One region of the Azospirillum sp. UENF 312511 genome, then DNA from elsewhere that is predicted to be linked to it. Evidence: predicted binding sites of a transcription regulator. Region 1 holds the regulator's gene; the other holds the start of a gene.
What was found. The regulator PhoB, encoded in region 1, activates phosphate uptake and scavenging genes when phosphate is short. The targets are predictions, from matches to a motif close to TNTCATAAAACTGTCA.
Positions count from the first base shown of each region.

Region 2: a site for PhoB is predicted at 1,512-1,527, ahead of ugpB (sn-glycerol-3-phosphate ABC transporter substrate-binding protein UgpB). Genes of this name have one in related genera too.

Region 1 covers NZ_JBSNCG010000003.1:1,618,230-1,622,402, forward strand. The annotation lists gene pstB (phosphate ABC transporter ATP-binding protein PstB) at 1-341, shown strand, start outside; gene phoU (phosphate signaling complex protein PhoU) at 387-1,202, shown strand; gene phoB (phosphate regulon transcriptional regulator PhoB) at 1,234-1,938, shown strand; gene ACWPN7_RS18980 (hypothetical protein) at 2,092-2,364, opposite strand; gene ACWPN7_RS18985 (DsrE family protein) at 2,370-2,807, opposite strand; gene ACWPN7_RS18990 (HesA/MoeB/ThiF family protein) at 2,834-3,622, opposite strand; gene ACWPN7_RS18995 (hypothetical protein) at 3,697-4,173, opposite strand, start outside.
Region 2 covers NZ_JBSNCG010000003.1:1,198,065-1,202,237, reverse strand. The annotation lists gene ACWPN7_RS17040 (PAS domain-containing sensor histidine kinase) at 1-682, shown strand, start outside; gene ACWPN7_RS17035 (hypothetical protein) at 889-1,281, shown strand; gene ugpB (sn-glycerol-3-phosphate ABC transporter substrate-binding protein UgpB) at 1,596-2,933, shown strand; gene ugpA (sn-glycerol-3-phosphate ABC transporter permease UgpA) at 3,073-3,957, shown strand; gene ugpE (sn-glycerol-3-phosphate ABC transporter permease UgpE) at 3,954-4,173, shown strand, end outside.

The DNA of each region.
Region 1 (4,173 bases):
ACCGCCTGCGCGAGCCGGGCACCGGCCTGTCCGGCGGCCAGCAGCAGCGCCTGTGCATCGCCCGCGCCATCGCCGTCAGCCCCGAGGTGATCCTGATGGACGAGCCCTGCTCGGCGCTCGACCCCATCGCGACCGCCCACATCGAGGAGCTGATCGACGAGTTGCGCGAGAACTACACGATCGTCATCGTCACCCACAACATGCAGCAGGCGGCCCGCGTCTCCCAGAAGACCGCCTTCTTCCATCTGGGCGACATGGTGGAGTGCGACGACACCGAGGAAATCTTCACCAACCCGCGGGACGAGCGCACCCAGGGCTACATCACCGGCCGCTACGGCTGATCCCCGGCATCGCCGCATCCTTTCCATCAGCGAAGGACGTGAAGCATGAGCAACGAACACATCGTGCGTTCCTTCGCGCACGAACTTGAGCGCCTGTCCAATCTGATCACCCAGATGGGCGGCGTCGCCGAAGCGCAGGTGGACGCCGCCGTGAAGGCGGTGGCCCGCCGCGACGTCGCGCTGGCCGCCCAGGTCATGCAGGCCGACCGGCGCATCGACGCCTACGAGCGCGACATCGACGCCGAGGCCGTGCGCCTGCTCGCCCTGCGCCAGCCGCTGGCCCAGGACCTGCGCGAGATCGTGTCGGCGCTGAAGATCGCGTCGGACCTGGAGCGGATCGGCGACTACGCCTCCAACATCGCCAAGCGCTCGCTGGCGCTGGCCCAGGTGCCGGTGGTGCGCCCGGCGGTGGCCATCCCGCGCATGGGGCGGCTGGTCGAGTCGATCATGAAGGACGTGCTGGACGCCTACATCGAGCGCGACGTCCAGCGCGCCATCGCCGCCTGGGAGCGCGACGAGGAGCTGGACGACCTCTACACCAGCCTGTTCCGCGAAGTCCTCACCTACATGATGGAGGACCCGCGCAACATCACGCCCTGCACGCACCTGCTGTTCATGGCGAAGAACCTGGAGCGGATCGGCGACCACGCCACCAACATCGCCGAGACCATCCATTATCTGGTGGTCGGGACGACACTGCGCGCCGCGCGTCCGAAGAACGACGGCAGCAGCTTCGCCGTGGTCGAGCCGGGCGGTTCGGTCATGGATGCGGCTACGGAGTCGGTGGAACGGGGGCCAGTGGAACGGGGATTGCCGCGGGACGGCGGCCCGGATAACGATGGAGCGGGACATGCCGCGTGACGGAGAGACGCGCAGTGGGAGCGGGACAAGCATGAATTCGGCGCTGAAGCCGCTCGTTCTCATCGTCGAGGACGAAGCCGACATCGTGACGCTGCTGAAGTACAATCTGGAGAAGGAAGGCTTCCGCGTGAACGCCGCCACCGACGGCGAGGAAGCTCTTCTGCTGGCCGGCGAGCAGACGCCGAACATTGTCCTGCTCGACTGGATGCTGCCGTTGATGTCGGGGCTGGAGGTCTGCCGCCAGATGCGCCGCAACAGCAAGATGCGCGACATCCCGATCATCATGCTGACCGCCCGCGGCGAGGAGGCGGACCGCGTGCGCGGCCTGAATTCCGGCGCCGACGACTACATCACCAAGCCCTTCTCCCCAACCGAGCTGGTCGCCCGCATGCGCGCCGTGCTGCGCCGCTCGGCCCCCGGCATGACCGACGAGACGCTGCAGTTCGCCGACGTGACCATGGATCTGGCCGCCCACCGGGTGCGCCGGAACGGCCGCGACGTGCATCTGGGGCCGACCGAATTCCGCCTGCTGCGGCATTTCATGCAGCATCCCGGCCGCGTCTTCTCGCGCGAGCAGCTTCTCGACGTGGTGTGGGGCCACGACGTCTATGTCGAGCCGCGCACCGTGGACGTTCACATCCGCCGTCTGCGCAAGGCGATGAACGAGGAGACGGAGATGGACCTGATCCGCACCGTCCGCTCGGCGGGCTACGCGCTGGACAGCAAATCGGTCTGACCGAAATGCGCCAAGCGCCGGCCTTGCCCTCTCCCTAACCCTCCCCCCGCTGACGCAGGGGAGGGGATTGTTTCCCTCTCCTGCGAAGCGGGGGAGGGAAGGGGCCCACGCGTCAGCGTGGGAAGGGTAGGGGCTATGTGTGCAATGCGAAAGCTACCCCTCCAGCAGCTCCACCGCCTCCCGCAAAATCGCCACCTTCGGGCCGAAGCGCTTCGCCGGGTCGCTGTCCTCGATGAAGCCGATCATCATGCGCAGGGCGTGCGCCACCCGCGGAGCGAGATCGGGATGCGCCGTCACATGCTGCGCCAGATGGACCAGCGCGTCCCGGTAGGGCCGGCCCTCGAAGCCCTCCGCGGCGATCGCCTCGAAGCGGTTCGCGTGTTCGATCACCAGGCTGTGGTCCACCGGGCTGTGGTCGTCCGTCATCGCGTTCACACGAACAGGATCGCGCCGGTCTTCGGCGCGTCGTTCAGGAAGGTGACGACCCCGCCGGTCGTCACCGGCACGTCGGGGCGCAGCGGCACGCCGGCTGGCAGGCCGAGCGCGCGCAGCCCCATCTCGCAGGCCATGACCGTGACCTTGAGCATCACGCAGGCTTCCAGCAACTCCTCGAAGCCGGCCAGCCCGTTGGCGGTGAAGGCGGCGTCGCGCTCCGCCGGGCGGCTGCCGTCGTCGGCCGGGTCCAGCCGGTGCCAGCCCGGCACGCCGTCGGTGTCTCCGGCCAGCAGCGTGTTCAGGGCGCGGCCGGTGAAGAACAGTGTGACCTTGCGGTTGGTCGCCGCCGCCGCGCTGGCCATCACCAGGGCGTAGTGCACCCGGTCGAAGCCGCCCGCGAACAGGACGATGGACAGGGACTCGGGGCCTTCCATGACTAAAGGGCTCTCCCAATCGCCGCTCAGTGGGCGGACAGGTCGTGGATGGTCGGGTGGGTGCCGCACAGCGGGCAGTCCGGGTCGCGGCGCACGGTGATGCGCTGGAAGGAGGCGTGCAGCGTGTCCAGCATCATCAGGCTGCCCGACAGCCCCTCGCCGATGCCCATGATCTCCTTCAGCACCTCGGTCGTCTGGAGCGAACCGACGAAGCCGGCCAGCGCTCCCAGAACGCCGCCTTCGGAGCAGGACGGCACCAGACCGCGCGGCGGCGGTTCCGGGAACAGGCACCGGTAGCAGGGGTGCGGGTCGCCGAGATGCGCCTTGAAGGTGGAGACCTGCCCGTCGAAGCGCAGGATTGCCGCCGACACCAGCGTCTTTTTCGCGAAGTAGCAGGCATCGTTCAGCAGGAAGCGCGTGGCGAAATTGTCCGACCCGTCGGCCACGATGTCGTAGCGCCCGATCAGGTCCAGCGCGTTGTCCTTCGTCAGCCGTGCCTTGTGCACCTCCACCGCCACGTCGGGGTTCAGCGCGCGGATGCGGGCGGCGGCGCTCTCCACCTTCGGAACGCCGAGCGACGACTCGTCGTGGATGACCTGCCGTTGCAGGTTGGACAGGTCCACCGTGTCGTCGTCGATGACGCCGATGGTCCCCACCCCCGCCGCGGCGAGGTAGAGCAGCAGCGGCGCGCCCAGCCCGCCGGCCCCGACGACCAGGACGCGGGCGCGCAGAAGCGCTTCTTGCCCGATCCCGCCGACTTCCGGCAGGATGATGTGGCGGGAATAGCGGTGAAGCTGGGTATCGGTGAAATCCATGATCCGCAGAATAGCGCTGAACGCCCCATGCCGCGCAAGCCCCCTCGCTCGGGAGCCTGACGCGGGCGGCAGCGTCAGGCGAGCAGGCTCATCTTGTAGGGGGTGGTCTTCGACGTGCTGGACGACTTGTTCGCATCCTCCGCCGCCCACTGCTTCAGCCGCGCCTCGCGCTCCCGCATGATCTTGTCGAACGGGCGTTCCTCGGTCGATTCGGGTGTCTTGGCGACCTTCTGGATGAAGTTCAGCTGATAGGGGATTTCGCCGACCACGTTCTTCGGCGGGACGATCACCAGCTCATACTGGCCGGGGTCGATCTTGAAGCTGGGCTTCTTCAGCATGTCCTCGCCCGCCTTCGTCGGGTCCATCGTGTCGCCGGAGGCCACGACCTTGCCCTCCTTGCTCATGAGGGCCCAGCGCGTGTAGGGCAGGGACATGTTGCCGACGAACTCGCCGCCCTGGGCGACGGTCAGCGTGTGCTTCTGGACGCCGCTGTCGTTGCCGACGACGGCGCGGGCGATGCCCTTCATCTGGGCACCGGTCCCCACCATCAT
Region 2 (4,173 bases), 420 kb from region 1:
CAGCCACGACCTGCGCCAGCCTTTCCAGGCCATGCACCTGTTCCACCATCTGCTGATGAGCCGCCTGACCGATCCCGGCGCGCGCGATCTCGGCGAGAAGCTGGAAATGTCGATCGAGGCGGCGGAGGGGCTTCTGCGCGCTTTGCTGGACGTGTCGAAGCTGGAGGCCGGGCTGGTCCGGATGCAGGAGCAGACCTTCCCCATCGACGAGACGCTGGGCCGCCTGCTCAACGAGTTCGCGCCGGAGGCCGACGCCAAGGCTCTGCGCTTCAACGTCCGTCCCGCGGACGCGGAGGTGAGCACCGACCCGGTGCTGCTGGAGCAGCTTCTGCGCCCGATCCTGTCCAACGCCCTGCGCTTCACCGAATCGGGCGGCGTGCTGCTGGCGGCGCGGCGGCGCGGCGGCGCGTTGCGCATCGAGGTGTGGGACACCGGCCTCGGCATCGCCCCCGCCGACCAGTCGGCGATTTTCGACGACTTCCGCCAGCTCGGCAACCCGAACCGCGACCGCCGGCACGGGCTGGGGCTCGGCCTCGCCATCGTGCGGCGTCTGTCGACGCTGCTGGGCCTGCCGGTTTCGCTGCGCTCGGTGCCCGGCAAGGGCTCCGTCTTCGCGGTGGACGTCCCGCTGGCGGCGGCGAGCGCCGCGGAACTGCCGGTCGAGAGCAGCAGCGCAGCGTGACGGGGCGGGGGGCGCGTTTCCTCCCTCCCACCGAACGAACAGAGAGCGCCGTCCTCGCTTGCGCTTGCCGACCCGTCCATCGGCGCCGCGCCGGGCGTCGATGGAGCGCGCATACTTCCTCCGAAGGCCGGGGCCGTTCACGGCCCGCCGGCCCCGACGTCATGGTCTGGGTGCGCCATGGGCGCGGCCTGGGATCGGAGGGGAGCATGCATCGCAAAGCAGGGTGCCGGCTGGCCGGTTGTCTGGCGGGGATGACGATGGCCGCCTTCGTCGTCCTGCCCGCCGCCGCGCAGACGACGAGTTTGGACTGGGACCAGCGCGGCTGCGTCTTCGGTCCCCGGCCCGGCCTGGACCGGCTGGTGCCCGGCTACAACCCCGGTGCGCAGCCCTATTACTGCCCGCCGCCCGCCGCGCTGTATCCCGCGCCGCCGGTCGCGGCCCCGACGGCGTCGCACTATCTGTCGGCGCCGAGCCGGTCCTACTGCCTGCTGCGCTCCTCCGGCCTGATGGGGGACAGCCTGTCGCAACTGGCCGGGTCGCTGTGCCGGGACGATACCGCGCTGTGGGCGCTCGCCCAAACACGGCACCCCGAGAGATGACGTAAGGGTGATAGTCCGTACTGATACGTACGGCTGATTGACAGCCTCCCCCTCTATCCTTAAGGCTTGCAAAAAAGAAACACGCATGCGGGGAGGAAAACCATAGATGCCGGCGCAGCATCCATCACCGCCTTAAGTCCCGTTCCATGCCTTACGCAGGACCGACGTTGCAACCGCGAGGAGCGGATGCGGCGCGCCCCTGCGCGCGTGTTCCGGACACGTCACCAAATCTTCACAAGACCGTCGCGGGACCGCAACCCGCGCCCTGCATGTCAGCACATCACGCAATCGATTGGTTCCAGGGAGAGACCACCATGCTGACCCGCCGCAAGCTCGCCGTCTCGACGGCCGCCTTCGCGCTCGCCGCCGGTTTCACCGGTGCCGCCTACGCCCAGCAGAAGACCGTCGTCGAATTCTGGCACGGCCTGCCCCAGCCGCTCGGCGGCCAGCTCGAGCAGGTGGTGAAGGGCTTCAACGACAGCCAGGACAAGATCCAGGTCAACCCGACCTTCAAGGGCAGCTATCCGGAGACGATGCAGGCGGCCATCGCCGCCTTCCGCGCCGGCAACGCCCCGCACGTCGTGCAGATGTTCGAGGTGGGCACCGCCACCATGCTGTCCGCCGGCCCGGCCATCAAGCCGGTGCACCAGTTGATGAGCGAGACGGGGTCGGGCTTCGACGCCGCGGCCTACATCCCGGCGGTCCGGGGCTATTACAGCTCCAAGGACGGCAAGATGATGGCCCTGCCGTTCAACAGCTCCACCACCATCACCTTCTACAACAAGGACGCCTTCCAGAAGGCCGGGCTCGACCCCAACAAGCCGCCGGCGACCTGGCCGGAGGTGGCCGATGCGGCGCGCAAGCTGAAGGCGGCGGGCGTGACCTGCCCGATGACCTTCTCCTGGCCAACCTGGACGCAGTTCGAACAGGTCGGCGCGCTCCACGACAAGCCCTTCGCGTCGGAGGCCAACGGCTTCGGCGGGCTGAACGCCACGCTGAAGATCAACAACCCGTTCTTCGTGAAGCATCTCCAGACGCTGATCGACCTGCAGAAGGAGGGCGCGCTGCGCTACGGCGGTCGCGACAACGCCGCGGACTCGCTGTTCCCGTCGGGCGAATGCGCGATGATCCAGGCGTCGTCCGGCCTGCGCGGGCGCATCATCAAGGAGGCCAAGTTCAACTGGGGCGCCGCGCCGCTGCCCTACTGGCCGGACGCCATCTCCTCGCCGAAGAATTCGATCATCGGCGGCGCCGCCTTCTGGGTGATGACCTCGCCCAAGCGCACCGCCGACGAGTACAAGGCCGTCGCCGCCTTCTTCAGCTACCTCGCCCGTCCGGAGGTGGACGCCAAGTGGCACATGGACACCGGCTACGTCCCGGTGACACTCCAGGGCTTCGAGCTGGCGAAGAAGGAAGGCTTCTACGACAAGAACCCCGGCGCCGAGGTGCCGGCGGAGCAGCTGACCCGCACCGCCACCACGGAGAACACCATGGGGCTGCGGCTGGGCAACCTGCCGGAAATCCGCAACATCATCCAGGAGGAGATGGAGAAGGCGTTCCAGGGCCAGCAGACCGCCCAGCAGGCGCTGGACAACGCTGTGAAGCGCGGCGACACGGTCCTGCGCAACTTCGAGCGCGCCAACAAGAACTGAGCGTAACTCCCTCTCCCCTCTGGGGAGAGGGCAGGGGTGAGGGGGATGCGCTTGTGCCGGACGCTCCGCGATGCGCAACCCCCTCACTGGCCCTCCGGGCCACCCTCTCCCCGGAGGGGAGAGGGTTGAAAGGGATTCCATGCAACGTCGCGTGATTTTCGACAACAGGGCGCTGCCCTACCTGCTGCTGGCGCCGCAGGTGGCGGTGACGCTGATCTTCTTCATCTGGCCGGCGGCGCAGGCGCTGTGGCAGTCGGTGCATCTCCAGGACGCCTTCGGGCTGCGCAGCCAGTTCGTCGGGCTGGAGAATTTCCAGGCGGTGCTGAGCGACCCGAACTATCTGGAGACGGTCAAGACCACCATCGTCTTCAGCGCGTCGGTGACCGTCCTGTCGCTGGCCTCCGCGCTGGGGCTGGCGGTGATGGCCGATTCGAAGATCCGGGCGGCGTCGGCCTACAAGACGCTGCTGATCTGGCCCTACGCGCTGGCCCCCGCGGTGGCGGCGGTGCTGTGGATGTTCATCTTCAACCCGGACATCGGCATCCTGGGCCGCGCGCTGAACAACCTCGGCTACGCCTGGGACTACCGGCTGAACGACGGGCAGGCGCTGACCATGGTCATCCTGGCGGCGAGCTGGAAGCAGGTCTCCTACAACTTCATCTTCTTCCTGGCCGGGCTGCAGGCCATCCCGCGCTCCGTCCTTGAGGCGGCGAGCATCGACGGGGCGGGGGCGGTGCGCCGCTTCTGGACGATCACCTTCCCGCTGCTGTCGCCGACCACCTTCTTCCTGCTGGTGGTGAACATCGTCTACGCCTTCTTCGAGACCTTCGGCACGATCCACGCCCTGACCCATGGCGGGCCGGGCAAGGCCACGGAGACGCTGATCTTCCGCGTCTACCAGGACGGTGTGGTCAACCACGACCTGGGCGGCTCCTCGGCGCAGTCGGTGATCCTGATGGTCATCGTCATCGCGCTGACCGCCATCCAGTTCCGCTTCGTCGAGCGCAAGGTGCATTATTCATGACCCGCGACCGCGACACCCCGCGCTCCGGCGGGCGCCTGATGGACATGGTTCCGCACCTGATCCTGATGCTGGGCGTCCTGATCTTTGCCTTCCCGATCTACGTGACGATCATCGGCTCGACCTGGGACGCCGCCACCATCGGGCGCGGCAACCTGCCGCTGACGCCCGGCGGGGAGATGCTGAACAACTACGCCTCGGCCTGGAGCGAGTCGCAGG